DNA from 4 places in the Citrobacter koseri ATCC BAA-895 genome. Region 3 is predicted to be linked to each of the others. Evidence: predicted binding sites of a transcription regulator. Region 3 holds the regulator's gene; each other region holds the start of a gene.

Region 1 (7,497 bases), 1.2 Mb from region 3:
AGGCGGCACGGGTATTCAGCAAGCTGTGCGCGCTACGAGATGAACCCTCTGAGGTGATAGCCGAAACGCTGTATCGCAATACGACGGCGCTATTTCGTCTCTGATTGCCGGATGCGACGCAAAAGCGTCTTATCCGGCCTACGGGCCGACATCATTTGTGGGCCGGATAAGGCGGCCAACGGGTCGACATCATTTGTAGGCCGGATAAGGCGCAGCCGCCATCCGGCGATTCACAAATATAAAGCTGGGAAAATCAGGTTATGCACCCCGTGCGCCCATAATGCGTTTGCCAGCTGTTGCACGTCGTCAGGCGTTGCGCCCGGCCACGTTTTTGCTTCGCCATACACCCCATGTGCATGGAAAGCGTTTAACCGGACGGGAATATCGCCCAGACGGGAGATAAACGCGGCCAGCGGCGCTATCTGTTGCAGGTAATCCACCTGACCAGGAATCACCAGCAGCCGTAGCTCGGCCAGCTTGCCATGCTCTGCCAATATCCTGATGCTGTGCTTGATCTGCGCGTTATCCCGCCCGGTAAGACGCTGATGGCAGGCGCTATCCCAGGCTTTTAGATCGAGCATCGCGCCATCACAAACGGGCAGCAGTTTCTGCCAGCCGGTTTCGCTCAACAGACCGTTGCTGTCGACCAGACACGTCAGCGTACACAGCTGCGGATCGGCCTTGATCGCGGCAAACAGCGCGCAAATAAACGGTAACTGAGTGGTGGCTTCGCCCCCGCTGACGGTGATGCCTTCAATAAATGGCGATGCCTTACGGATATGGCCCAGCACTTCATCGACGCTCATCGTCTGCGCCATCGGCGTGGCCTGCTGCGGGCACACCCGCAAACAGGTATCGCACTGCTCGCAGACGTCAGCCTGCCACACCACTTTCCCCGCGCTGAAGCCCAGCGCCTGATGAGGGCACTGGGGAACGCACTCACCGCAGTCGTTGCAGCGCCCGATCGTCCACGGATTATGGCAATTCTTACAGCGCAGATTGCACCCTTGTAAGAACAGAGCCAGACGACTGCCGGGGCCGTCCACGCAGGAGAACGGTATGATTTTACTGACTAAACACTTCATCCTTCGAACTGCCTCTTTGTTGGCTGCACTTATTCACCCCAGTCACGTACTACGTGTACGTGACTGGGGATTCATTCGCTTGCCGCCTCGATGCCTCTCGAATGATTTTGCGTTAGGAAGCGCATCTGCTGTTCATGACTTATTACGCGTGCTTGTCGTTCCAGAATGCGCGTATTGCGCGCGGCTTCTTCCCCCAGCCAGGTGGTGTTTGTTCGCGATCCTTCGGCGCGATATTTTTCCAGATCCGACAGGCGCACCATATACCCGGTAACGCGCACCAGATCGTTGCCGCTGACGTTGGCGGTAAATTCACGCATGCCGGCCTTGAACGCGCCCAGACAAAGCTGCACCAGCGCCTGAGGATTCCGCTTGATGGTTTCGTCCAGCGTCAGGATGTCGCTGATCCCGGCATGGTAGTGCGCATGATGGGGGGCGACGGTTTGCAGGTGGGTAATGGGATCGGGTTCATCGCCGTACGGTAAACGCGCGCCCGGCGTCGTACCGATATCGGAACTGATGCCTGACTGGGCATGCAGCATCGCCCGCTGTTTCCAGCCATGCTTAACAGGCGTGTTTGCGACGAAATCGGCCAACTGCGCGCTGATGCGATAGCCCAGCGCATTGGCTGCGTCGTCTTTCCCGTAGCGCGCGTTCATCCCCGCGTTTTCACACAGCAGGTTTACCGCTTCGGCCAGGCCATACATCCCAAACATCGGTACAAAACGTCCGGGATCAAGCAACCCTTCCTGCACCAGGAAGCTATTCTCAAAGAAATGTGATTGTTCATAGAGGAAGTCACATCGGGCATCAATGATGGCGATTTGCTGCTGGCAGTAGTGCGGTAGCGTGCGCGTAAAGAAGTCATCGACAGAGGTGCTGCGCTCTGCAACGGCTTTCAGATTGATCCTGACCAGCGTGCTGCCGCCGCCCGCAAGCGGCAGAGAGTTGTAACAACTGACGACGCCATATTGACCTTTTGTGAAAATTTTATCATTTACCGGGCCATTAGAAATATGAGGTTTGCTGCATTCACAAATGTTTTTAGCGACATCAAGCAGTAAATCATCCGGTGTGATATCGGGATCATAGATAAACGTCAGGTTAGGTGAAACCTGCTTTAACTCAGCATCGGCACGTAAAATAGCGCGGGTGACAGGCGTGTCGGCCGGGCCAATATTGGCATGCATAAAGGCGTCCGGCAGCGTTCTGTCGAGATAGCGCCAGAAACGTTTTATTCGAATATCGATCTCGTCTTGTGTTAGAATTTTAACATACGGCTGCAACAGCGCATCCAATTGCCCCAGATAGACCGGCATCGATGTTACGGAAGGAACGTGATGGTAGAGGATGGTCAGCAAAGATAGCGCGTCATCCAGATCTTTTGCGCCTTCCAGTTCCAGCCACTGTGAGCCATTCGCCAGAAAACGGGCGTAATCGGGCAAAACATAACGAGGTTTGAACGGGGCATGACCTTCGAACATATCGCAGATAACCCCGTCGTCCAGCGCCTGGCGAGCCTCTGCGGGCAAGGCCGGATAAGGCAACGCGTTCTCAGCTTCCAGCGCCAGAAAATGACGTTTTTGTTCGGGGCTGAGCACCGGACTGGTCACAATTTGCTGGCAACGATGTTGCAGCGCGGTTTCGCATGAAGTGGGCATCTTCGTTTCCTTTTTTGTGCCGAAGGTTAAGCGCCATTGTAGGAAGTTGCGTGATGATGGCTTTTGATCAGGATGCGCCTGTTGCCCACTCGCGAGGCCGGGAAAGGTCATTTATTTGAAGTGGATCTCGTTACAGTAATGCAAATTTGTACGTAGTTTTCATTAACTGTGATGTATATCGAAGTGTAATGGCGAGCGGATGTTAGAATACTAACAAACTCGCAAGGTGAAATTTTATACCGGCGATGAGCCAGGAGAATGTAATGACTGATTTAACCGCAAGCAGCCTGCGTGCGCTGAAACTGATGGACCTGACCACCCTGAATGACGACGACACCAATGAAAAAGTGATCGCGCTGTGTCATCAGGCGAAAACCCCGGTTGGGAATACTGCCGCTATCTGCATCTACCCGCGTTTTATTCCGATTGCGCGTAAGACTCTGAAAGAGCAGGGCACGCCGGATATCCGCATTGCGACCGTCACCAACTTCCCGCACGGTAATGACGACATCGACATCGCGCTGGCAGAAACCCGCGCAGCCATCGCGTACGGCGCGGACGAAGTTGACGTGGTATTCCCGTACCGCGCGCTGATTGCCGGTAACGAGCAGGTGGGCTTCGATCTGGTGAAAGCCTGTAAAGACGCCTGTGCGGCGGCAAACGTGCTGCTGAAAGTGATCATCGAAACCGGTGAACTGAAAGAAGAAGCATTAATCCGTAAAGCGTCTGAAATTTCCATCAAAGCCGGTGCGGATTTCATCAAAACCTCTACCGGTAAAGTCCCGGTTAACGCAACGCCGGAAAGCGCACGCATCATGATGGAAGTGATCCGCGATATGGGTGTTTCCAAAACCGTTGGTTTCAAACCGGCTGGCGGCGTGCGTACCGCTGAAGATGCACAGCAGTTCCTGGCCATTGCTGACGAACTGTTTGGCGCTGACTGGGCGGATTCCCGTCACTACCGTTTCGGCGCATCCAGCCTGCTGGCAAGCCTGCTGAAAGCGCTGGGTCACGGGGACGGCAAGAGCGCAAGCAGCTACTAAGCCTTATATTGCCGGAGTTGTAGTGACGTAGGCCGGATAAGGCGCAGCCGCCATCCGGCATCAATACGACTGCCGGGGGGCGCGTTGCTTACCCGGCCTACAATGGCCTTCTACTCTTTTCCCCTGGGGGTTACCGTGTTTCTCGCACAAGAAATTATTCGTAAAAAACGTGATGGTCATCCGTTAAGCGACGAAGAGATCCGCTTCTTTATCAATGGTATTCGTGATAACACCATCTCTGAAGGGCAGATTGCCGCTCTGGCGATGACCATTTTCTTCCACGATATGTCGATGCCTGAACGTGTGTCGCTGACCATGGCGATGCGAGATTCAGGAACCGTTCTGGACTGGAAGAGTCTCAACCTTAACGGCCCCATTGTTGACAAACACTCCACCGGCGGCGTGGGTGATGTGACTTCGCTGATGCTTGGCCCTATGGTGGCGGCCTGCGGCGGCTACATTCCGATGATCTCCGGGCGCGGCCTCGGTCATACCGGCGGTACGCTCGATAAACTGGAAGCAATCCCGGGATTTGATATTTTCCCGGACGACAACCGTTTCCGCGAAATCATTAAAGACGTGGGTGTGGCGATTATTGGGCAGACCAGTTCGCTCGCACCGGCGGATAAACGTTTTTACGCCACCCGCGACATTACCGCGACGGTGGACTCCATCCCGCTGATCACCGCTTCAATCCTCGCGAAAAAACTGGCGGAAGGGCTGGATGCACTGGTGATGGACGTGAAAGTGGGCAGCGGCGCCTTTATGCCGACCTACGAACTCTCTGCCGCGCTGGCTGAAGCCATCGTTGGCGTTTCCAACGGCGCGGGCGTGCGCACAACTGCGCTGCTCACCGACATGAATCAGGTGCTGGCCTCCAGCGCCGGTAACGCCGTCGAAGTGCGCGAAGCGGTGCAGTTCCTGACCGGTGAATACCGCAACCCGCGTCTGTTCGACGTCACGATGGCGCTGTGCGTGGAGATGCTGATCTCCGGCAAACTGGCGAAAGATGACGCTGATGCGCGAGTGAAACTACAGGCGGTGCTGGATAACGGCAAAGCGGCGGAAATCTTTGGTCGCATGGTAGCGGCACAGAAAGGGCCGAGCGATTTCGTGGAAAACTACGCGAAATACCTGCCGACGGCGATGCTCAGCAAAGCTGTCTATGCCGATACTGAAGGTTTTGTATCCGCGATGGACACTCGCGCGTTGGGCATGGCGGTGGTCTCAATGGGCGGCGGTCGTCGCCAGGCGTCGGACACCATTGATTACAGCGTCGGCTTTACCGACATGGCGCGTCTGGGCGACAGCGTTGACGGGCAGCGTCCGTTGGCTGTTATCCACGCCAAAGACGAAGCCAGCTGGCAGGAAGCGGCGAAAGCCGTCAAAGCGGCAATCAGCCTTGACGACAAAGCGCCTGAAATTACACCGACAGTCTATCGTCGTATTACCGAATAGCTGTATACTGATCTGATCGCTTTTTTGCAGCGCAAGATGTATGGAGAACAAGATGAAACGTGCATTTATTATGGTGCTGGACTCCTTTGGTATTGGTGCAACTGAAGATGCGGATCGCTTTGGCGACGTAGGTTCAGATACCCTGGGCCATATTGCAGAAGCCTGCGCCAGGGGCGAGGCCGACAATGGCCGTAAAGGCCCACTGAATTTGCCTAACCTGACCCGCCTGGGCCTGGTGAAAGCGCATGAAGGTTCTACCGGTAAAATTGCTGCGGGTATGGACGGCAATGCGGAGGTAATTGGCGCGTACGCGTGGGCGCACGAGCTCTCTTCCGGTAAAGATACCCCGTCTGGCCACTGGGAAATCGCGGGTGTTCCGGTTCTGTTTGACTGGGGCTACTTCAGCGACCACGAAAACAGCTTCCCGCAGGAACTGCTGGATAAGCTGGTAAAACGCGCCAACCTGCCGGGTTACCTCGGTAACTGTCACTCTTCCGGTACGGTCATTCTGGATCAGTTGGGCGAAGAGCATATGAAAACCGGTAAACCGATTTTCTATACTTCCGCTGACTCCGTATTCCAGATCGCCTGCCATGAAGAGACCTTTGGGCTGGATAAACTGTACGAGCTGTGCGAAATCGCCCGTGAAGAGCTGACCGAAGGCGGCTACAACATTGGCCGCGTTATCGCGCGTCCGTTTATCGGCGATAAGGCCGGTAACTTCCAGCGTACCGGCAACCGTCACGATCTGGCCGTTGAACCGCCGGCGCCGACCATCTTGCAGAAACTGGTCGACGAGAAAAAAGGGCATGTGGTTTCCGTCGGTAAGATTGCGGATATCTACGCCAACTGCGGCATCACCAAAAAAGTGAAAGCCACTGGCCTGGACGCGCTGTTCGACGCCACCCTTAAAGAGATGAAAGAAGCGGGCGACGAGACGATCGTCTTTACCAACTTCGTTGATTTCGACTCCTCCTGGGGGCATCGCCGCGACGTAGCGGGCTATGCTGCGGGTCTGGAGCTGTTTGACCGTCGTCTGCCGGAACTGATGGAACTGGTCGGTGAAGATGACATTCTGATCCTGACCGCCGACCACGGTTGCGACCCGACCTGGACCGGTACGGACCATACTCGCGAGCACATTCCGGTGCTGATTTATGGCCCGAAAGTGAAAGCGGGCTCGCTCGGTCACCGTGAAACCTTCGCGGATATCGGTCAGACGCTGGCAACGTACTTCGGTACGTCGCCGATGGACTACGGCAAAAACATGCTGTGATGCAATTGCCCGGTGGCGCAAGCTTACCGGGCCTACGGTTTTGTAGGCCTGATAAGGCGTAGCCGCCATCAGGCAATAACAACGAGATAAGGATAAAAGATGGCAACTCCACATATTAACGCAGAAATGGGTGATTTCGCTGACGTCGTTTTGATGCCGGGCGACCCGCTGCGTGCGAAGCACATTGCTGAAACTTTCCTTGAAGACGTGCGTGAAGTGAACAACGTTCGCGGCATGTTAGGTTTCACCGGGACGTACAAAGGCCGTAAGATCTCCGTCATGGGTCACGGTATGGGTATCCCGTCCTGCTCCATCTATACCAAAGAGCTGATCACCGATTTCGGCGTGAAGAAAATCATTCGTGTCGGTTCCTGCGGTGCGGTACGCAACGATGTGAAACTGCGCGATGTGGTGATTGGTATGGGTGCCTGCACCGATTCCAAAGTTAACCGTATCCGCTTCAAGGATCATGATTTTGCGGCGATCGCTGACTTTGATATGGTGCGCAACGCGGTAGACGCGGCGAAAGCGCTGGGTGTTGACGCGCGCGTGGGCAACCTGTTCTCCGCCGATCTGTTCTACTCTCCTGACGGCGAAATGTTCGACGTGATGGAAAAATACGGCATCCTGGGCGTGGAAATGGAAGCGGCGGGTATCTACGGCGTGGCGGCTGAGTTTGGTGCGAAAGCGCTGACCATCTGCACCGTGTCTGACCATATCCGTACTCACGAGCAGACCACTGCCGCTGAACGTCAGACGACCTTCAACGACATGATCAAAATCGCGCTGGAATCTGTTCTGCTGGGCGATAAAGCGTAAAAAAGAAGGGGGCACTTTGCCCCTTACGCCTGATGGCGCTTCGCTTATCAGGCCTACAAAATATTTTACGTGATTTGTAGGTCGGGTAAGGCCTGACCGCCACCCGACATAAATGCTGCACAATCCTTTGTCAGCACTCTGAAGGGGCAGTTTGCCCC
Region 2 (7,497 bases), 930 kb from region 3:
CCGCCAACCGTGACATCAATACCTAAATCTTTCAGAACCCTGGCAACGTTGATGCCTTTACCCGCCGCATGCAGACCCGTGGTTTTCACCAGGTTCACTTCGCCGCGTTCAATCTCCGGGCAGAAACCGACCAGGTCGTATGCCGGATTAAGGGTGATAGTAGCAACACGTCTGCTCATTACGCGCCCTCCCCAAGACCAGCGGCAATGGCGTCGCCAATCGCTTTCAGCGCCTGTTCAGCATCTTCGCCCTGCGCCGTAAAGCGCAGGCGATGGCCTTTCTTCACGCCCAACGCCACCACTTTCATCAAACTACGTCCATTTGCCGGTTTTCCGGTTCCATCAAGGTTTGCCACGGTAATTTCGCTATTAAATTGTTTAATGGTATTCACCAGCATGGTGCCCGGACGAGCGTGTAAGCCATGCTCATTGCGCACGACAAATTCGGCGCTCAGCACGTCGTCAGTCAATGCTTCATCACTGGTCAGCAGCGCCAGCACGGTGGCGGCATCCGCTTTCAGCAAACGGTCAGCTTTATTGTTCAGCAGCAGATCGCCAAGGCGCTTCAGCACGGCGACGGGCTGATCGTCATTCATCGCGACAGTCACCAGCAGCGCAGCCGCTTCGCCCTCTACGTCAAACGCCGTAGCCGCACGGCTCACAGCGATAGCGCTGCGCAGGTTGCCGTCCGCGCTGTCGTTCAGCCAGATGCCCTGGCCGAGATTCATCGGCTGTTCATTGATGGTTCTGGCGACAAACGCGGCATCCACAGCACCTGCTTCTTTCAGGCGCGCGGCGTTCAGCGCCTGTAGCGTCACCAGATCGCTGGCCACCACATCCAGCGTCAGGGTGTCGTTATCCAGCTTCAACTGTTCGCTCTGCTTTTCACCCATCAGCAACGCGCGCAGTTCTTCTGCCGTCGTGGCGGATTTCAGCTGTTCAGCCACAGAGTCATCGCTTAATACGTGCGTCAGCTGACGCAGCAACCCGAGATGCTCATCGGAGCTGGCGGCAATACCAATCGCCACATAGGCCACTTGCCCTTCGCCCCAGGTTACGCCCTGCGGAAACTGGAACACCTGCACGCCAGTTTTCAGCACCTGATCGCGCGTGTCGGTCGTTCCGTGCGGAATGGCGATACCGTTGCCAAGGAAAGTGGATGTCTGTTGCTCACGCGCCAGCATGCCGTCGACGTAGCCGTCTGCGACGTTGCCCGCCTGCACTAACGCAGCGGCAACCTGACGAATGGCCTCTTCTTTGTTTCCGGCCTGTTCGCCCGGATGAATGTCCTGAACCGATAACTGGAACATAGTTCTCCCCTCCTGCTGAACTTGAAACGATTCAGCTAACATGAGAAAAAAGGCGCTAATCTGACTTGTAACCAAAAACAAAATAGCGCTGAAACGTTTCAAGAAGTCTTGCGCTTTCTGCTTCAGCACGCAAGTAAAGTCGTAAAATTGATGACAGAATTTAGAGATAAAGCACACTTTTCATTCAGGAAGGTAATAAATGCTGAAATGAATTGCCCGTAAAACGATCTGTTTCAGCACCGTCAGCATCTTCCCCTCATAGACTGAAATGCTATTTTGATTTTTTGTGGCGATTTTGATTTGGGCACCTGTTTATTTCCTGACGAGCAGCGTAAACTCCGCGTCTCTTCACACCACTGATACAGAAACATGCATAACACCCCCGTTGCCGCCACACCAAAAACGTTTGATTTGACGTCTTCGGCATTCCTGTTCGTCGCGTTTCTGACGGGTATCGCCGGTGCGTTACAGACGCCGACGCTCAGTCTTTTTCTGACGGATGAGGTACACGCTCGTCCGGGCATGGTTGGCTTCTTTTTTACTGGCAGCGCCGTTATCGGCATTCTGGTGAGCCAGTTTCTGGCCGGGCGCTCCGACAAAAAAGGCGATCGCAAAAGCCTGATCGTTTTTTGCTGTGTGCTGGGCATGTTGGCCTGCGTGCTGTTTGCCTGGAACCGCAACTATTTTATTTTGCTGTTCGTCGGCGTTTTCCTGAGTAGTTTTGGTTCGACCGCGAACCCGCAAATGTTCGCCCTTGCCCGCGAACATGCCGATCGCACCGGTCGCGAAGCCGTGATGTTCAGCTCGATATTGCGCGCCCAGGTTTCGCTGGCGTGGGTGATCGGGCCGCCGCTGGCCTATGCGCTGGCGATGGGGTTCAGCTTTACCGTGATGTACCTGAGCGCGGCGGCGGCGTTTGTCGTCTGTGGCGTAATGGTCTGGTTGTTTTTACCGTCAATGCGTAAAGATGCGCCGCTTGCTGCCGGAACCCTTGAAGCGCCGCGCCGTAATCGCCGCGATACGCTGCTGCTTTTTGTTATCTGCACATTAATGTGGGGAACCAACAGCCTCTATATCATTAATATGCCGCTGTTTATCATTAACGAACTGCATCTGCCGGAAAAACTTGCCGGCGTCATGATGGGGACTGCCGCCGGGCTGGAAATTCCCACCATGTTGATTGCAGGTTATTTTGCTAAACGGCTGGGAAAACGCCTGCTGATGCGGATCGCCATCGTGGCGGGGTTTTGTTTTTACGCGGGTATGCTGCTGGCGCACTCGCCTGTCGTTCTGCTCGGCTTGCAGTTGCTGAACGCAATTTACATCGGCATTCTCGGCGGCATCGGGATGCTCTATTTTCAGGATCTGATGCCCGGCCAGGCGGGTTCAGCAACCACGCTGTATACCAATACCATCCGCGTAGGCTGGATTATCGCCGGATCGCTGGCGGGGATTGCGGCGGAAATCTGGAATTACCACGCCGTATTCTGGTTTGCGCTGGTGATGGCTCTCGCGACGATGGTTTGTCTGGCACGCATTAAAGACGTTTAAGGCGCTGTGAGCGTTTCCAGTTCAATGAGGTAGATCATTGCCTGCGCCCTTGTCTGACCGCACATATCGGCGCTGGGTTGCAGGCCTGCGCAGACCTTTGGACGCAGCGGCGAACCGAAGATCTTACAGCGTTGATGTTCATCAAGCTGGACGCACGGCGTGTTTGCGGGTTTACCGTCAGGCATACCCGGAATGGGACTGGAGATTGAAGGCGCGGTGCAACATGCTCCGCAATCCGGGCGGCATTCCATACAGTATTCTCTATTCGTAAGCCACCGGACTGGAAGTGGGCGAACAGTATACACAAAATCATCCGGGATATGTGAATTCCACTTGCCTGAATCGCCCGGCGCGAGTAGTTTGACGCGATATTTTAGACATTCTCTACAACAGGATTTTTTCGATGCCAAGAGCGAACGAAATTAAAAAAGGTATGGTACTGAACTACAACGGCAAACTGCTGATTGTAAAAGATATTGATATTCAGTCACCGACCGCCCGCGGTGCCGCGACGCTGTACAAAATGCGTTTTTCCGACGTCCGTACGGGTCTGAAAGTCGAAGAGCGTTTCAAAGGCGACGACATCGTTGATACCGTCACCCTGAGCCGCCGTGGCGTCGATTTCTCTTATATCGACGGCAACGAATATGTGTTCATGGATAAAGAAGACTATACCCCGTATACCTTCACCAAAGATCAGATTGAAGAAGAGCTGCTGTTTATTCCTGAAGGCGGAATGCCGGATATGCAGGTGCTGACCTGGGACGGTCAGTTGCTGGCGCTCGAACTGCCGCAGACGGTTGATCTGGAAATCGTGGAAACCGCACCGGGCATTAAAGGCGCGTCAGCCAGCGCCCGCAACAAACCCGCAACGCTGAGCACCGGTCTGGTGATTCAGGTGCCGGAATACCTGAGCGCCGGTGAAAAAATCCGTATTCACATTGAAGAACGCCGCTACATGGGCCGCGCGGACTAAGCGCCCGTCGCCGACGCACCAACAAAAAAGGACAGCCAGGGCTGTCCTTTTTTATGACCAACAAGTGTTACAGCAAATCGCGGAACTGGGTCTTTTTCAGCGCCAGTTCAACGCCTCGAATTTCCGCCAGCCCTTTCAGACGACCAATAGCGGAGTAGCCGGGGTTGGTTTTCTTATGCAGATCGTCAAGCATCTGATGACCGTGATCCGGGCGCATTGGGATCGGACGCAGATCGCCTGCCAGCTTACGACGCTGTTCTTCCGTAAGAATTGCGGTAATCACCGCGACCATATCGACATCCCCTTGCAAATGCGCGCCTTCGTGGAAGGTTTTCGGGTTATCTTCACGGCAGGTTGAGCGTAAATGGGTAAAGTGAATGCGGTCGCCAAACGTCTCGATCATTTTCACCAGGTCGTTATCCGCGCGTACGCCGTACGAACCGGTACACATGGTGAACCCGTTGTTAATGCTGTCTACGGTTTCTTTCAGCCACTGCATATCTTCAATGGTAGAAACGATGCGCGGCAGGCCGAGGATGGGGCGCGGCGGATCGTCAGGATGCACCGCCAGGCGCACGCCGACTTCTTCTGCCACCGGCACAATCGCACGCAGGAATACCGCCATATTTTCGCGTAAATCCTCTTTGCTGATACCGTTATATTCCGCCAGACGCGCACGGAACTGATCCAGCGTATAACCCTCTTCAGCGCCAGGCAGCCCGGCGATAATATTCCGGGTCAGTTTTTCGATATCCGCAGCGCTCATGGCGTTGAAGTAGTCCAGCGCCTGGCGCTGCTCTTCTTCGCTGTAGTCCGCTTGCGCGCCGTCACGCTTCAGGATGTGCAGTTCGAAAGCCGCAAAGGCAATCTGATCGAAACGCAGCGCTCTGGAACCATCGGGCAACGGATATTCAAGGTCGGTACGCGTCCAGTCGAGAATCGGCATAAAGTTGTAGCACACGGTATCAATACCGCAGGCGGCCAGATTACGGATGCTTTGCTGATAATTTGCAATCCAGGTCTGGTACTGCCCGGAGCGTGTTTTAATCTCTTCATGCACCGGAATACTTTCGACAACAGACCAGGTCAGCCCTTTCTCAGCCAGAATGGCCTGGCGCTTTTTAATCTCTTCAACCGGCCACACATCACCGTTCGGAATGTGGTGCAATGCCGTCACAACCCCCGTTGCGCCAGCCTGACGCACATCATCAAGCGATACCGGATCGTTAGGCCCGTACCAACGCCAGGTTTGTTCCATTGCTTCACCTCACAAGTTGTTATACCAAATTAGTTTACCTGAGTGATGACTACCATACAGGTATCGCGTAAATGGTCAACGCAGGGCGCATGATTGATTGATCCAGCTCACAATCCCCGGATAAATGCGGCATACCAATTCAATTTGGTGTCATATAACTTTACACTACCATTGTTAATTAATGGTTAATCAGGTGTGTTCTTAATGAAGACTATTGCCTCTGCCCCACTCCCGAAAGGCGTACAGACGCCCCGCTACGATCGACAACAACTACAAACCCGGATTGTGCACTTCGGTTTTGGCGCGTTTCACCGCGCCCATCAGGCATTATTGACCGACAGAGTGCTGAATGCGCAAGGCGGAGACTGGGGGATCTGCGAGATCAGCCTGTTCAGCGGCGATCGCCTGATGAGCCAGCTTCGCGAGCAGAATCACTTGTACACCGTGCTGGAAAAAGGCGCGAACGGCAATCAGGCGATTATCGTCGGCGCGGTCAAGGAGTGCCTGAACGCAAAGCTGGATTCGCTTGCCGCTATTATCGAAAAGTTCTGCGAGCCGCAGGTGGCGATAGTGTCACTCACTATCACCGAAAAAGGATATTGCATCGATCCGGCAACCGGTTCGCTCGACGTGTCAAACCCGCGCATTATTCACGATATGCAACACCCCACGGAGCCGCACTCGGCGCCGGGGATTCTTGTGGAGGCTCTGCATCGTCGGCGTGAGCGCGGGTTGTCGCCTTTCACGGTTCTCTCCTGCGATAACATCCCGGATAACGGCCATGTGGTTAAAAACGCCGTTCTGGGCATGGCGGAAAAACGCGCGGCGGAGCTGGCGGCGTGGATTCAGCAGCACGTCAGCTTCCCGGGAACGATGGTAGACAGAATCGTGCCTGCCGCCACAGAGGAGTCGCTGGACGAAATTACCCGCGAGCTGGGCGTCGCCGATCCCTGCGCCATCAGTTGTGAACCGTTTATACAGTGGGTCATTGAAGATAACTTTGTGGCAGGCCGCCCGCAGTGGGAAGTCGCTGGCGTGCAGATGGTTGATGACGTGCTGCCCTGGGAGCAAATGAAACTACGCATGCTCAACGGCAGCCATTCGTTCCTTGCGTATCTCGGCTATCTGGCCGGATTCCAGCACATCAGCGATTGTATGCAGGACAGCGCGTTTCGCGAGGCCGCTTACCGCCTGATGATGAATGAACAGGCGCCGACATTGCGCATCACCAACGTCGATTTATCCCGCTATGCCGCCAGCCTGATTGAACGCTTCGCCAATCCGGCGCTGAAGCACCGGACCTGGCAAATCGCGATGGACGGCAGCCAGAAATTACCGCAGCGGATGCTGGAAGGCATTCGCGAACATCTGGCGCGTGGGAGTGACTGGCCGCTGCTGGCGCTGGGCGTCGCAGGCTGGATGCGCTACGTCAGCGGCGTGGACGACGCTGGTGCAACGATTGATATTCGGGATCCGCTCAGCGAAAAAATTCGCCTGCTTGTTGAAAGCAGCAGTGACGCGGAGCGGGTTAGCGCGCTGCTGTCGTTGCAGGAGGTTTTCGGCACGGATCTCGTGAAAAATCCCCTGTTTGTGCAGGCCATTGAGCAAGCCTGGCGGCGCATTGCGCAACATGGCGCGCATCAGGCGGTCATTGATACGTTAAAAAATTAACAATTTATGTCTTTCCAGCGGATGAAAAAATTCTTCGTCCGCTCTGCCCTTCTCTTTTTCGTTTTTTTTCGCCAGGATTAGCACGAGCCGTTACGGCATATCATTATTCTGGAGCAGACGTGACCAAAACCAACCTCATTACCGGCTTTCTCGGCAGTGGAAAAACAACCTCTATCCTTCATCTGTTAGCCAACAAAGATCCTGCGGAAAAATGGGCCGTGCTGGTCAACGAATTTGGCGAAGTGGGCATTGACGGCGCGCTGCTTGCGGACAGCGGCGCATTGCTGAAAGAGATCCCCGGTGGTTGCATGTGTTGCGTGAACGGATTACCAATGCAGGTGGGGCTAAATACCCTGCTGCGCCAGGGCAAGCCGGATCGCTTGCTGATCGAACCGACAGGACTTGGCCATCCGAAACAGATTCTCGATTTGTTAACCGCGCCGGTTTACGAGCCGTGGATCGACCTGCGCGCCACGCTGTGCATCCTTGATCCGCGTTTACTGCTGGATGAAAAGAGCGTCGCCAACGAAAACTTCCGCGACCAGCTGGCTGCCGCCGATGTCATCGTCGCGAATAAAACCGATCGCGCTACGCCGGAAAGCGAAAGCGCCCTGCAAACCTGGTGGCAACAGTACGGCGACAATCGTCAACTGGTTCATGCCGACCACGGGCAAATCAACGGACAGCTGCTGGATTTACCGCGCCAGAACCTGGCAGAACTGCCCGCCAGCG
Region 3 (7,497 bases):
TGCGGTCAGGTCTGCGGTTGGCAGCACCTTGCCCTGCACCGGAACAGAAGCCAGACGCCGCTGCTTCTCGGTGCGGCGCGTGTTCCAGACTCGTGCTGGCGTTTGCCCAGATAACATTATTAACCTCCTGATTCAGCTAATCATTTTGATTGCTTAACACTGGAAAGAGTGTGCGCCCTGGTGAGAAAGTCATCAATTAAGCGTAGAGAGGAATCATTAGCCTGAGAGTAATAATTTGAGTAATGAATTGTGATTAAGATCAGCGTCAGGAAGGTGTAAATCCGCTCCCCCTGCCTCATTTTCATAAACACCAGGGGAAAGTGACGGTATAGTAGGCGGCAGATTTAAAAAAACATCGCATAATTTATGACTCAAATAACCTCCCCCGACCTTGATATCACCGGTCACGATAGTGCGGAGTTCGTGCCAATGCGCGGTATCCGCAACCGCCACCTGCAAACCATGCTGCCGCGACTCATCCGCCGCAAGGTGAAGTTCGATGCGCACTGGCAGCGTCTGGAATTACCAGACGGCGATTTTATCGATCTGGCCTGGAGTGAAGATCCACAGCACGCGAAGCACAAACCGCGTCTGGTGGTTTTTCACGGCCTGGAAGGCAGCCTGAACAGCCCGTACGCTCACGGGCTGATTGAAGCGGCGCAAAAGCGCGGCTGGCTGGGCGTGGTCATGCACTTTCGCGGCTGTAGCGGCGAACCGAACCGGCTGAACCGCATTTATCACTCCGGCGAAACGGAAGACGGCACCTGGTTTTTACACTGGCTACAGCGTGAGTTTGGCGCCGTCCCCACCGCCGCCGTCGGCTATTCGCTCGGCGGAAATATGCTGGCGTGTCTGCTGGCGAAAGAAGGCCGCGAGATCCCAATTGACGCGGCGGTCATCGTTTCCGCTCCCTTTGTGCTGGAAGCGTGCAGCTATCATATGGAAAAAGGGTTTTCCCGCGTTTATCAGCGCTATCTGCTCAATCTGCTGAAGGCCAACGCCGCGCGCAAGCTGGCGGCATACCCCGGCACACTGCCGATTAATCTGGCGCAGCTCAAATCCGTGCGCCGGCTCCGTGAATTTGACGATCTGATCACCGCGAAAATTCACGGCTTTGCCGACGCGATAGACTATTATCGTCAATGTAGCGCCATGCCGATGCTCAACCAGATCGCCAAACCGACGCTCATCATCCACGCGAAAGACGATCCGTTTATGGATCATCATGTGATCCCGAAACCGGAAAATCTGCCGCCGCTGGTGGAGTATCAGCTCACCGAGCATGGCGGGCATGTTGGATTTATCGGCGGGACGCTGCGTCGCCCGGAAATGTGGCTGGAGTCGCGGATTCCCGACTGGCTGACAACGTATCTGGAGGCGTCATCATGATGATCCCCTGGCAAGAGCTGTCTTCTGAGACGCTGGACAATTTGATCGAAAGCTTTGTGTTGCGTGAAGGCACCGATTATGGTGAACATGAACGTTCGCTTGAGCAAAAGGTCGCCGACGTCAAACGACAGCTACAGTGCGGAGAAGCTGTTCTGGTGTGGTCTGAACTGCACGAGACGGTCAACATTATGCCGCGTGAACAGTTTCGCGAATAATCCGCCGCTGACGGCCGACTATACTAAAACTTTTGTTGATTCATGGAGTTGTTATGTCTGCCAAACATCCGGTGATTGCGGTAACAGGGTCCAGCGGCGCGGGGACCACGACCACCAGCCTCGCGTTTCGAAAAATTTTCGCGCAGTTAAATCTGCGCGCAGCCGAGGTGGAAGGCGACAGTTTTCATCGTTACACACGCCCCGAAATGGACATGGCGATCCGCAAAGCGCGCGACGCCGGGCGGCATATCAGCTATTTCGGCCCTGAAGCCAACGACTTCAGCCTGCTGGAACAAACCTTTATTGAATACGGACAGACGGGCAAAGGCCAGGCGCGTAAGTATCTTCATACCTACGATGAGGCCGTGCCGTGGAATCAGGTGCCAGGGACGTTTACCCCGTGGCAGCCGCTGCCGGAACCCACCGATGTGCTGTTTTACGAAGGGCTGCACGGCGGCGTGGTAACGCCGCAGCATGATGTCGCGCGTCATGTCGATCTGCTGGTCGGCGTGGTGCCGATCGTCAACCTGGAGTGGATTCAAAAACTGATTCGCGATACCAGCGAGCGCGGCCACTCCCGCGAGGCGGTGATGGATTCCGTTGTCCGCTCAATGGATGACTACATTAATTTCATTACGCCGCAGTTTTCCCGCACCCACATTAACTTCCAGCGCGTGCCCACCGTTGACACTTCCAATCCCTTCGCCGCGAAAGGCATTCCTTCGCTGGACGAAAGTTTTGTGGTCATTCATTTCAGAAATCTGGAAGGGATTGATTTCCCGTGGCTGCTGGCGATGTTGCAGGGGTCGTTTATTTCCCATATCAATACGCTCGTGGTGCCGGGCGGCAAAATGGGGCTGGCGATGGAGCTGATCATGTTGCCGCTGGTTCAGCGACTGATGGAAGGGAAGAAGATCGAATAATCTGTTCGATGTTTGCCGGATGGCGGCTGACGCCTTATCCGGCCTACAGGGTGCGTTTGATATATGCCGGATGGCGGCTGGCGCCTTATCCGGCCTACAGGGTGCGAATTCGTAGGCCTGATAAGCGAAGCGCCATCAGGCAACCGGCATCACGCCGCAATCACTTCATACGAATGGGTAATATTCACCGCTTTTTCTAGCATCAGCGCCACTGAGCAATACTTCTCAGCCGAAAGATCGACCGCCCGCGCAACCGCCGCGTCTTTCAGGTCATTGCCGGTCACAATGAAATGCAGATTGATATGCGTAAACAGGCGCGGCGCTTCTTCACGACGTTCGGACGTCAGCTTCACTTCGCAATTCGTCACATCCTGACGCCCTTTCTGCAAAATAGAAACCACGTCGATTGCGCTACAACCGCCTGCGGCCATCAGCACCATTTCCATCGGGCTTGGCGCTTTATCACCGGAGTTGCCATCCATTAAAACCTGGTGGCCGGAGGCAGACTCTCCCAGAAAGGTTAACCCTTCAACCCACTTTACACGCGCTTGCATATTCGGAACTCCAATGTGTCAATTTTCCTGACAGATTACGCGCACATAACAAATCTCGCAACGGAAGGCGACCTGCGTCATGCTGAAGCGAGACACCAGGAGACACACGGCGAAAGCTATGCTAAAACAGTCGGGATGCTACAGTAATACATTGACGTACTGCATGTATGCAGAGGACATCACATTCAGGCTGCAGTACATTTTCGACAGCCCCCTTCCCAGGAATTCGGGAAACCTATTTTTGCAAACCCAGAGGCAGTGTCGTGTTCTGGCTCTGGAGACAGCTTATAACAGAGGATAACCGCGCATGGTGCTTGGCAAACCGCAAACAGACCCGACTCTCGAATGGTTCTTGTCTCATTGCCACATTCATAAGTACCCATCGAAGAGCACGCTGATTCACCAGGGTGAAAAAGCGGAAACGTTGTACTACATCGTTAAAGGCTCAGTGGCAGTGTTGATCAAAGATGAAGAAGGGAAAGAAATGATCCTTTCTTATCTGAATCAGGGCGATTTTATTGGCGAACTGGGCCTGTTTGAAGAAGGTCAGGAACGCAGTGCCTGGGTACGTGCCAAAACGGCCTGTGAAGTCGCTGAAATTTCTTACAAGAAATTCCGTCAGTTGATCCAGGTAAACCCGGATATTCTGATGCGCCTGTCTTCCCAGATGGCTCGCCGTCTGCAAGTGACATCTGAGAAAGTCGGTAACCTCGCCTTCCTCGACGTAACGGGCCGTATCGCTCAGACCCTGCTGAACCTGGCGAAACAACCTGACGCGATGACTCACCCGGATGGCATGCAGATCAAAATCACCCGTCAGGAGATCGGCCAGATCGTTGGCTGCTCCCGTGAAACCGTGGGGCGTATTCTGAAAATGCTCGAAGATCAGAATCTGATCTCCGCTCACGGTAAGACCATCGTCGTCTACGGCACACGTTAATCCCGTCGGAATGGCGCATTACCGGGTAATGCGCCATTTTTGTTTGCACCGATGTGGCGAAGACTGATTTACCATCCTGAGATCAACTACGCACTACGGCAAACGCTGGTGCTGTGCCTGCCTGTGGCTATCGGCCTGATCATCGGCCAGTTGCACCTGGGACTGCTGTTCTCGCTCGTTCCCGCCTGCTGCAATATTGCCGGTCTTGATACCCCGCATAAACGCTTTTTCAAACGCTTAATCATCGGCGGATCGCTGTTTGCCGGATGCAGCCTGATTACACAACTGCTGCTGGCGCGCGACATCCCCCTGCCGCTGATCCTCACCGGGCTGACGCTGCTGCTCGGCGTCACGGCAGAAATCAGCCCGCTGCATGCAAGGCTGCTGCCCGCTTCACTGATTGCCGCCATTTTCACGCTAAGCCTGGCGGGGAACATGCCGGTCTGGGAGCCGCTGCTCATCTATGCGCTCGGCACGCTATGGTATGGGCTGTTTAACTGGTTCTGGTTCTGGCTGTGGCGCGAACAGCCGCTGCGCGAGTCGCTCAGCCTGCTGTATCGCGAGCTGGCCGACTATTGCGAGGCCAAATACAGCCTGCTCACGCAGCATATCGATCCAGAAAAAGCGCTGCCGCCTCTGCTGGTGCGCCAGCAGAAAGCGGTAGATCTCATTACCCAGTGTTACCAGCAGATGCACATGCTGTCGGCCCAGCACAATAATGACTACAAGCGCCTGCTGCGCGCCTTCCAGGAAGCGCTGGACTTACAGGAGCATATCTCCGTTAGTTTGCATCAGCCGGAGGAGGTTCAGAAGCTGGTGGAGCGCAGCCACGCGGAACAGGTTATTCGCTGGAATGCGCAAACCGTCGCTGCCCGCCTGCGCATCATCGCGGATGACATCCTGTATCACCGTCTGCCCAGCCGTTTTTCGATGGAGAAGCAGACTGGCGCGCTGGAAAAAATCGCCAATCAGCACCCGGAAAACCCTGTCGGGCAGTTTTGCTACTGGCACTTTAGCCGTATTGCCCGCGTATTACGCACTCAGCGTCCGCTGTACGCACGCGACCTGATGGCTGATAAACAGCGTCGCCTGCCGCTGCTGCCCGCGCTGAAAAGCTATTTATCGTTTAAATCGCCCGCGCTGCGCAACGCCGGGCGAATCAGCGTCATGTTAAGTATCGCCAGTCTGATGGGCAGCGCCTTACATCTGCCCAAGCCGTACTGGATTCTGATGACCATCCTGTTCGTCACGCAAAACGGCTACGGCGCGACGCGCGTACGCATTCTGCACCGTTCAGCGGGTACGCTGGCCGGTCTGGTGGTGGCGGGCGTCACGTTGCACTTTCGCATTCCTGAAGGCTACACGCTGGCATTAATGCTGATCATTACGCTGGTGAGCTATCTGACCATTCGCAAAAACTACGGCTGGGCGACGGTTGGCTTTACGGTGACGGCGGTCTATACCCTGCAACTGCTGACGCTCAACGGCGAACAGTTCATCGTGCCGCGATTTATTGATACGGTCATTGGCTGCCTGATTGCTTTTGGCGGGATGGTCTGGCTCTGGCCGCAGTGGCAAAGCGGCCTTTTGCGTAAGAATGCCCACGACGCGCTGGAAGCGGACCAGGAGGCCATTCGGCTGATCCTCAGCAACGACCCGCAGCCAACGCCGCTGGCGTACCAGCGAATGCGGGTGAACCAGGCGCACAATACGCTGTTTAACTCGCTGAATCAGGCGATGCAGGAACCGGGGTTTAACACGCACTATCTGGAAGATATGAAACTGTGGGTAACGCACAGCCAGTTTATCGTTGAGCACGTCAACGCCATGACCACGCTGGCGCGCGAGCATACGATGCTGACGCCGGATCTGGCGCAGCGCTATCTGGAATCCTGCGAAATTGCGCTCCAGCGCTGTCAGCAGCGGCTGGAGTATGACGCGCCGGGCGGTTCCGGGGATGTGAATATTCTGGAGTCATCGGAGATGCTCTCCCACGGGCCGCTCAGCACGCTGGAACAGCATCTGCAACGCGTGCTGGGGCACCTGAATACCATGCACACCATTTCGTCAGTGGCATGGCGCCAGCGCCCGCATCACGGCATCTGGCTTAGTCGCCGGTTACGGGATATGAAGGGTTGACGTTGTTTGCTGTTTGTTGTTTGCCGGATGGCGGCGCAAGCGCCTTATCCGGCCTACAGGGAAAACGCGATTTGTAGGCCGGATAAGCGTAGCGCCATCCGGCAATCAGCCAGCCACTTTCGCCACCGCCTGCGCAAAACGCTGCATCCCTTCGTCAATATCCGCCTCTTCCACCACCAGCGACGGGGCAAAGCGCATGACATCCGGCCCGGCATTCAGCACCATAACGCCTTCATGCGCGCCAGCGTAAAGGAAATCCCGCGCCCGACCTTTGTACTGCGGCTTCAGTTCCGCGCCAATCAACAGCCCCATGCCGCGAATATCGCTGAAAATGTCATACTGCTCGTCAATCTTCTGCAAATGCTGAACAAACCGCTCGCGTTTAGTCTGAACACCGCTCAGCACGTCAGACGTATTGATGATATCGAACGCGGCCCCGGCAACAGCGCAGGCCAACGGGTTGCCGCCGTAGGTGGAACCGTGCGACCCAACGTGGAACGCGGACGCAATCTCCTGCGTGGTCAGCATAGCGCTGACCGGGAAGCCGCCGCCCAGCGCTTTCGCACTGGTAAGAATATCCGGCGTCACGCCGTAGTGCATATAGGCGAACAGATCGCCGGTGCGCCCCATACCACACTGAACTTCATCAAACACCAGCAGCGCCTGATGCCGATCGCACAGCTCGCGCAGGCCTTGCAGAAACGCTGGCGTTGCGGCGGTGACGCCGCCTTCTCCCTGGATCGGCTCCACCACCACCGCGCAGGTATGGTCATCCATCACCGCTTTCACCGCGTGCAGGTCGTTGAAAGGAACATGGATGATATCCGCCGGTTTAGGGCCAAATCCGTCGGAATACTTCGGCTGACCACCAACGGAAACGGTAAACAGCGAGCGGCCATGAAAAGCGTTATGGAAGGCGATGATTTTGGTTTTAAACGGGCTATGACGCACGCAGGCATAGTGGCGCGCCAGTTTGAAGGCGGTTTCGTTGGCTTCGGTGCCGGAGTTCATAAACAGCACGCGCTCGGCGAAGGTCGCGTCGATAAGCTTACGCCCCAGACGCAGCGCAGGTTCGTTAGTAAAAACGTTGCTGGTGTGCCACAGCGTTTCACCCTGCGTTTTCAGCGCCTCCACCAGCGCCGGATGGCAATGCCCTAAGGCGGTAACTGCAATCCCACCCGCGAAATCAACGTACTCTTTACCCTGCTGATCCCAGACCCGGCTGCCCTTGCCTTTTACCGGAATAAACTCTGCCGGTGCATAAATCGGCAGGATAACTTCATCGAAAGTCGCGCGCGTAATTGCAGTTTGTTCAGTTGCCATCTTATGCCCATCCA
Region 4 (7,497 bases), 770 kb from region 3:
CACCTCAAGGATTCGCTCTGTCGCCGGGTAATTACCCTGCGTTTTCTGCCCGGTTTTTTTACTGACCATGCGAAACAGCAGCGTGCGCCCAAGCGGCCCGGCCAGAATACGTTCACGCACCGGCAAATTCCGCTGAGCGGAACGCCCTTTAATCGCCAGTTCCACGGCGGCCTCAAGCAAAATGGCGTGCGGCACGACTTCGTCCACCAGACCAACCCTGAGCGCTTGTTTTGGCCGTAACTGCTTACCGGTGAGGATCATGTCCAGCGCCGTACTCACCCCAACCAGGCGCGGTAATCGCTGCGTACCGCCAGACCCTGGCAGCAGCCCCAGTTGCACTTCCGGCAGACCCAGCACGGTTTTCGCATCATCAGTACAAATGCGCCGATGGCAAGCCAGCGCCATCTCTAACCCACCGCCGAGACACGCGCCGTGAATGGCGGCGACAACCGGAACAGACAGCGCCTGAATTTCAGCCATTATCTGCTGGCCCTGACGCGCCAGCGTTTCAGCTTCCTGCGCGCTTTTGCAGTTGCCGATCATGTTGATATCCGCCCCCGCGATAAAGTTATCCGGCTTCGCAGAAATAAAAACCACACCGCGCAGCGCCTTGTTTTCCCGAATCTGTTTCAGGATGGCGCGAACCTGCGTCGCGAACTCCGCCTTCAGGGTATTCATTTTCTCACCGGGGACATCAATAGAGACGACCGCGACGTTATCCAGACGCACGTTAAGCGTGAACGCTGATGTCATGTCCATTATTCCGCCTCCAGAACCATTGCCGCCCCTAAACCTCCCGCTGCGCACGCGGTCACCAGGCCAAAACCGCCTCCCCGACGGCGTAGCTCATGCAGGGTTTGCGTGATCATCCGTGCCCCCGTTGCGGCAAACGGATGTCCATAGGCAATCGACCCGCCGAGGACGTTAAACTTACTGTCATCCACTTCTCCGGTCGCATGCGCCCTGCCCAGCACGTCGCGGGCAAAACGCTCGCTGCCAAGCAGTTGAATGTTAGCCAGCGTCTGGGCGGCAAAGGCTTCATGCATATCAATTAACGAGAGATCGGCCAGCGTTAATCCGGCCCGCTCCAGCGCCAGCGGCGTCGACCAGGCCGGGCCCAGCAGCATGTCCTGCCAGACGTCAATTGCGGTAAACGCATAGCTACGCAGATAACCCAACGGCGCCAGGCCAAGTTCTTTAGCGCGAGACTCCGTCATCAGGATGACGGCTGCCGCGCCATCCGTCAGCGGCGTACTGTTCGCCGCCGTGACCGTCCCATGTTGTCGATCAAACGCGGGGCGCAGCTTCGCATAATCTGCCAGAGTAGAGTTGCCACGAATATTATTGTCTTCAGAAAAAGGCTCTTTATACGGCGGCGCATATGTCGTCATCACCTCATCCGCCAGTTTACCTTCGGCCCAGGCCTGCGCGGCTCGTTGATGGGAACGATGCGCCAGCGCATCCTGCTGCTCACGCGTAATGCCATAGGTTTTCGCCATTTGCTCGGCCGTATCGCCCATCCGTAGCCCGGTGGAATATTCAGCGACCGCGGGCGGAACAGGCATCAGGTCTCGCAGACGCAGGCGGGAAAAGAGTTTGAGTTTTTGCCCGGTCGTGCGGGCTTTATTGACGTCCACCAGTATACGCGCCAGCTTTTTGCTGACGCCAATGGGTAACACGGAAGAGGAGTCCGCGCCGCCAGCAATCCCCGCGCGAATCGTCCCCGCCATCAGGCTTTCCGCAACATTCGCTACCGCCTGAAAACTGGTCGCGCACGCCCGGCTTACGCTGTAGGCATCGGTGTGAACATTCATCCCCGTACCCAGCACAATTTCCCGGGCGATATTGGGAGCTTCAGGCATTTGCACCACCTGGCCAAAAACCAGTTGCTCAATAACCTCGGCAGGTATTTCACTGCGCGCCAGCAATTCCCCAACAACCATTTTTCCCAACTCAACAGCAGGAATGCCATGAAAAGCGGTGGCCTGACGAGCAAACGGCGTACGTAATCCGCTTACAATGGCGATACGATCGCCCTGGCGGGTAACCAGTGGTAAAGCCTGACTCATAACATTCCCCTGTAAAAAAATAAAATAAGTGGTCTGACCTGATCACAGTCTTAACCAATTTTTTACATTTCGCCAAGCGGAGACGCCAGAAAGTGAGAGCTAAGACACAGAGGATAGTAACAGAGGGTTACGAAAATGCCCCTGCCAGAATTTGACAGGGGCATTCAAAGAAGGGGATTAACGCAGACCCAGCTGGAAGATCAGCGTTTCAGCTTCGCAGGCGAAGACAAAGTCGATGTCCAGACGCACGCCTTCAGCTTCTTCGGTAAAGGTGGATGTAATCTGGCAAGGTTCAGATTCCACACCACGCGCTTTTTCTGTCAGAGCCGCCAGCGTTTCTTCGGCCTGCGCGCGGTTTTCAAACACACGGCTGTAGGACGCGGTGCAATCGGAGTTGTCCATAATGGTGCCAACATCCATACAGCAGCAAACCGGGGTTTCATCAGCACTGCATTTACTCATTGTAGATTTCCTCTGTATTTGCACTCAAGGTGCCAGATAAATATTGAGGATATTTTACGCTCGTGGAAAAAGGCTCTCCAGTCGTTAATGACGCAAAATGGGATAAGTGACCGAAATCACACTTAAAAATGATCTAAAACAAAAATCGCCCAATCGAGTGAGTGCGCCAGGCCTCAAATTTGCCAGCTGGATCGCGTTTCTACGATCACAATTGAAAAATATTATAAACATACTTGCAACATTCCAGCTGGTCAGACCTATACTCACGCCACTGGTCTGATTTCTCTGTCGTACCTCAGACCCTACACTTCGCGCTTCTGTTACGGCATGTAACATAGTTTGTATAAAAATAAATCGATGAGGTTATGGTCATGAGCCAGAAAACCCTGTTTACAAAGTCTGCTCTCGCAGTCGCAGTGGCAATCGTCTCCACACAGGCCTGGTCTGCAGGCTTTCAGTTAAACGAATTTTCTTCCTCTGGCCTTGGCCGGGCTTATTCGGGTGAAGGCGCTATCGCAGATGATGCCGGTAACGTTAGCCGCAACCCGGCGTTAATTATGATGTTCGATCGCCCCACCTTCTCTGCGGGTGCGGTGTATATCGATCCAGATGTCAATGTGACCGGCCGCTCTAACTTAACCGGGCAAAATGCCAACGCGAATAATATTGCGCCAACAGCGTGGGTTCCTAACCTGCACTTCGTTGCGCCGATCAACGATCAGTTCGGTTGGGGGGCATCCATTACCTCCAACTATGGCCTCGCCACCGAATTCAATAAAGATTATTCAGCCGGTATCTATGGCGGTAAAACAGACCTGCAAACGGTGAACCTGAACCTCAGCGGCGCCTATCGCCTGAATAATAGCTGGAGCTTCGGGGTTGGTTTTGATGCGGTTTACGCGAAGGCTAAAATTGAGCGCTATGCGGGTTCCCTCGGTCCGGTGCTTTCACAACAGCTGGTTGGACAAGGCGTACCCTCTCAGTGGACGGATGGCATTAACTCCCCTGACTCCCAGATCGCTCACCTGAAGGGTGATGAGTGGGGATTCGGCTGGAACGCAGGCATCCTGTATGAACTCGACAAAGATAACCGTTGGGGCCTGACCTACCGCTCTGAAGTGAAAATCGACTTCGAAGGCGATTACAAAAGCTCCATTAACCCAAATCTGAACAATATTTTCGCCAGTATGGGGCTTTCAAGCCTGCCATACGGCACTGGCGGCGCAACACAGAATGGTTCCTTAACCCTGAACCTGCCTGAAATGTGGGAAATCTCCGGTTATAACCGCGTCGCGCCGCAATGGGCTATCCACTATAGCCTGACTTATACCAGCTGGAGCCAGTTCCAGGAGTTAAAAGCCAAAGGCGACGATGGCCAGACGCTCTTCTATAAAGATGAAAGCTTTAAGGATGCGTACCGTATCGCGTTGGGTACGACCTACTACTACGATAAGAACTGGACTTTCCGTACCGGTATCGCGTATGACGATAGCCCGGTTCCGGCAAACAAACGCTCCATTTCTATTCCCGATCAGGACCGTCTGTGGCTGAGCGCGGGTGCAACTTACGCCTTCAATGAAGATGCTTCTATCGACGTTGGCGCATCCTATATGCACGGTCAGAACGTGAAATTCACCGAAGGGGAAGGCCCGGCAGCTTACTCCTTCAAGTCTGACGGTAAAGCCTGGCTGTTCGGTACGAACTTTAACTACGCGTTCTGATTTTCATCAGACGTAAAAAAAGGTGAGTCTTTTGACTCACCTTTTTTATTGGCCTCGTGTGGTTATTCAGAATCAATCTCTTTAAGATCGTCCTGAATCGCCTGGGCATTCGGGTTTTCCTGCGGTTTAAGCTTCCCGCCGTTAGCGATGAAGTCATGACGCTGGAAGTATGCTTCACGCACCAGAATATACGGGTCGGAAGACTGACGCAGCAGACCATCGGAATCCAGCAGTTGCGCGCGGGTTTCAATTCCTTCAATGGTCCATTTACCAATAGACATCGGCCAGGTGAGCCAGGAAAGTACCGGATAAAGGGTATCGGCCATATCACCGCCATCTTCACGCAGCGTGAAGCTGCCATAGAACGGAAGTTGCACGTAGGGGCCATACCCCACACCGTAATGGCCTAACGTACTGCCGAAACGGTGCGGTTCAACACGCTGTAGTTTTGGATTCGCCATCCCCGCAACATCAATAAAGCCCCCCATTCCCAAAATACTATTCAGGAAGAAGCGGGTGAAGTGCACCATGCCCTGATAGGGATCGCCCTGCAGGAAATAGTTCACCATAATCGCAGGCTCTTCGAGGTTGCTGGTAAAATTACTCAAACCATTTCTGGCAGGCTGCGGAACATAATCACGCCAGGCGACAGCGACCGGTCGAACGACATACGGGTCCAACACGTTAAAGTTGAAGTTGTACATGGTGCGGTTAAATCCTTCGAGCGGATCTGAACGCCCCTGCTGTTCTGTACCGGAGCTTGCACATCCCACCAGCAGTGTGCTCCCCAGCGCAAGCGCCGACAGGCGAAGCTTCATAAATGTCTCCCTGTTGATTATGGCTATCGCTGATTGCCATCCATGACGGAACGAGACCGTATCCGCCTGTTTAGGTGTGAGCGATTGTAACAGCACGTCAAATGATGTCTATATACTGATTCTTGTTGATTTGATCATAGCCTGTAACTCTGGCTCATGGCGGGTTTCATTCTAACCGGGCGGGTAAAAACGCGCGTCGCCTTTTTTGCGATTTCAGAGTTTGCCCTGCCTTCAGTCGGATAAAAGCCACTACGCTTTAGACAAATGTGTTCATCACGAGGTCTCACAATGGATAAATTCAGCGAAGAGAAAATTGATCAACACAGTGACGAACTCGAAGTCGAAAGCGAAGAAAAACAACGCGGGAAAAAGATAGAGGTCGACGAGGATCGCCTCCCCTCACGCGCGATGGCGATTCACGAACATATCCGCCAGGACGGCGAAAAAGAGCTGGAGCGTGACGCTATGGCGCTGCTGTGGTCAGCCATTGCCGCAGGGCTCTCAATGGGCGCCTCGCTACTGGCGAAAGGTATTTTTCACGTACAGCTGGACGGCGTCCCCGGCAGTTTTTTACTTGAGAATCTGGGTTATACCTTTGGTTTTATCATCGTCATCATGGCGCGCCAGCAGTTGTTTACTGAAAATACCGTCACCGCCGTTCTGCCGGTGATGCAAAACCCGACGATGGGCAACGCGGGTCTGCTGATGCGGCTCTGGAGCGTGGTGTTACTGGGCAACGTAGTCGGTACTGGCATCGCCGCATGGGCTTTTGAATATATGCCTATATTTGACGAAGAAACGCGTGATGCGTTTGTCAAAATCGGCATGGATGTGATGAAAAACAGCCCTGGCGAGATGTTTGCCAATGCCATTATCTCCGGCTGGATCATTGCCACAATGGTATGGATGTTTCCCGCTGCCGGCGCCGCAAAAATCGTGGTGATCATTCTGATGACCTGGCTTATCGCCCTCGCTGACACGACCCATATCGTCGTGGGTTCGGTTGAAATCCTCTATCTGGTGTTTAACGGCACGCTGCACTGGAGCGACTTTTTCTGGCCCTTTGCTTTGCCCACGCTGGCGGGGAATATCTGCGGCGGTACATTCATCTTCGCGCTTATGAGCCATGCGCAGATCCGTAATGATATGAGCGCCAGACGCAAAGAAGAGGCCAGGCTGCGTGCCGGAAAGAAGGCGGAAAAGCAGAAAAAACAGTCCTGAATGGCGACTGTTTGAGCAGTCAGGCGGCGATATACTTACTGTGCAAGGTAAAAAACGCTATACTCGTGCCGCCTCGTCTCCTTAGTTAAATGGATATAACGAGCCCCTCCTAAGGGCTAGTTGCAGGTTCGATTCCTGCAGGGGACACCATACATACCTCTCCTGACATCTGCCGGGTTCAGTAAAACCACCACAATCAGCCATCGTCTTGTGATTTTGCACTTCTACATTGCCACGGGGCAGACAGGATGATGCCTGATTCAGTCCTGCCGCCCCACAACGTTCTATTATTCACCAGACGGTATAAGCTGAACGCTTATTTTTATTCCTCTTGTATGACAAAGGATTCCGCTACACTCGCAGAAAAATAGTGTGTTGCTTTTTTATCCAGAATGATGTCATCCAGCTGTTGCTGTATTTGTCTGTCATCGACAGTCGCTCTGTCGTGCTGACGCAGATGTTCAGCCAATGACGACACCATGAATGTTTCAATAAATTCATTGGATTTCTCAGGAACCACAAACAGTCCCCAGGCGTAACCGCCATCCCTTAACCGGATATTTTTTAACTTTTTCATCAAACTGATAAATTGGCCATTCTTTTCAGCATCGACATGATAATAAACAGACACCAGCATCGGGCCGGTATGGCCGGTAATATCATTAAGACCATCCTCAGCAAGGCTAAAGTGGTCTGAATGCTGCAAGTTAATATTGTCATGGTCAATTTTTACCTTTAATACGCATAACCAGACAACGACAATACCGATTGCGGCAGAAAGTAATGCTGTGGTTACTGACGTATGCGAGGCAATTTGTCCCCAGACCAGAGAACCGAATGCCATTGACCCGGAAAATACGGTCAGGTACAAGGCCAGCCCTCTTGCGCGAACCCAGTCCGGGAGCGCTGTCTGGGCTGATATCATGAGCGTTGACAAGGTAATAATCCAGCTGAAACCAGCCACAATACTGGCGAAAATGGCGGCATATTGAGATGCTGCTCCGGCGAATATCAGTAATACGGCAGCAGTACCGAATGTTCCTGAGGTAATAAGAGCGCCGGCACTGAGCCGCTTACGCAGCGCGGGCAAACTGAATGCGCCACAGACAGCGCCGATCCCGATACTGGTTGTTAACACGCCATATAAAGTTGCATCTCCCTGAAGTGAGAGTCTCACCACCAGCGGAAGCATCGCCCAATACGCGC

The links. Region 3 encodes CRP, which controls carbon source genes, mostly activating them, when cyclic AMP is high. Its sites were predicted from a motif close to ATGTGANNNNNNTCACAT; they were not measured.
Region 1: the regulator CRP is predicted to act here: its motif matches at 2,857-2,874, upstream of deoC (deoxyribose-phosphate aldolase).
Region 2: the regulator CRP is predicted to act here: its motif matches at 5,190-5,207, upstream of CKO_RS02660 (mannitol dehydrogenase family protein).
Region 4: the regulator CRP is predicted to act here: its motif matches at 2,636-2,653, upstream of CKO_RS01965 (YfcZ/YiiS family protein).

Annotation. Positions count from the first base shown of each region.
Region 1 covers NC_009792.1:3,177,370-3,184,866, reverse strand. Annotated here, with positions in the region: gene CKO_RS14625 (metal-dependent hydrolase) at 1-104, shown strand, start outside; gene CKO_RS14620 (YjjW family glycine radical enzyme activase) at 231-1,085, opposite strand; gene CKO_RS14615 (YjjI family glycine radical enzyme) at 1,157-2,743, opposite strand; gene deoC (deoxyribose-phosphate aldolase) at 3,007-3,786, shown strand; gene deoA (thymidine phosphorylase) at 3,922-5,244, shown strand; gene deoB (phosphopentomutase) at 5,297-6,520, shown strand; gene deoD (purine-nucleoside phosphorylase) at 6,620-7,339, shown strand.
Region 2 covers NC_009792.1:584,342-591,838, reverse strand. Annotated here, with positions in the region: gene fruK (1-phosphofructokinase) at 1-179, opposite strand, end outside; gene fruB (fused PTS fructose transporter subunit IIA/HPr protein) at 179-1,309, opposite strand; gene setB (sugar efflux transporter SetB) at 1,679-2,860, shown strand; gene CKO_RS02675 (YkgJ family cysteine cluster protein) at 2,857-3,111, opposite strand; gene yeiP (elongation factor P-like protein YeiP) at 3,264-3,836, shown strand; gene uxuA (mannonate dehydratase) at 3,904-5,094, opposite strand; gene CKO_RS02660 (mannitol dehydrogenase family protein) at 5,299-6,765, shown strand; gene CKO_RS02655 (CobW family GTP-binding protein) at 6,885-7,497, shown strand, end outside.
Region 3 covers NC_009792.1:4,374,545-4,382,041, forward strand. Annotated here, with positions in the region: gene mdcA (malonate decarboxylase subunit alpha) at 1-117, opposite strand, end outside; gene CKO_RS20360 (hydrolase) at 367-1,389, shown strand; gene CKO_RS20365 (YheU family protein) at 1,386-1,604, shown strand; gene CKO_RS20370 (phosphoribulokinase) at 1,658-2,527, shown strand; gene CKO_RS20375 (OsmC family protein) at 2,677-3,081, opposite strand; gene crp (cAMP-activated global transcriptional regulator CRP) at 3,389-4,021, shown strand; gene CKO_RS20390 (YccS/YhfK family putative transporter) at 4,073-6,160, shown strand; gene argD (bifunctional acetylornithine/succinyldiaminopimelate transaminase) at 6,266-7,483, opposite strand.
Region 4 covers NC_009792.1:425,931-433,427, reverse strand. Annotated here, with positions in the region: gene fadJ (fatty acid oxidation complex subunit alpha FadJ) at 1-759, opposite strand, end outside; gene fadI (acetyl-CoA C-acyltransferase FadI) at 759-2,069, opposite strand; gene CKO_RS01965 (YfcZ/YiiS family protein) at 2,247-2,531, opposite strand; gene fadL (long-chain fatty acid transporter FadL) at 2,903-4,252, shown strand; gene mlaA (phospholipid-binding lipoprotein MlaA) at 4,315-5,070, opposite strand; gene CKO_RS01950 (formate/nitrite transporter family protein) at 5,359-6,291, shown strand; tRNA gene CKO_RS01945 (tRNA-Arg) at 6,367-6,441, shown strand; gene CKO_RS01940 (MFS transporter) at 6,614-7,497, opposite strand, start outside.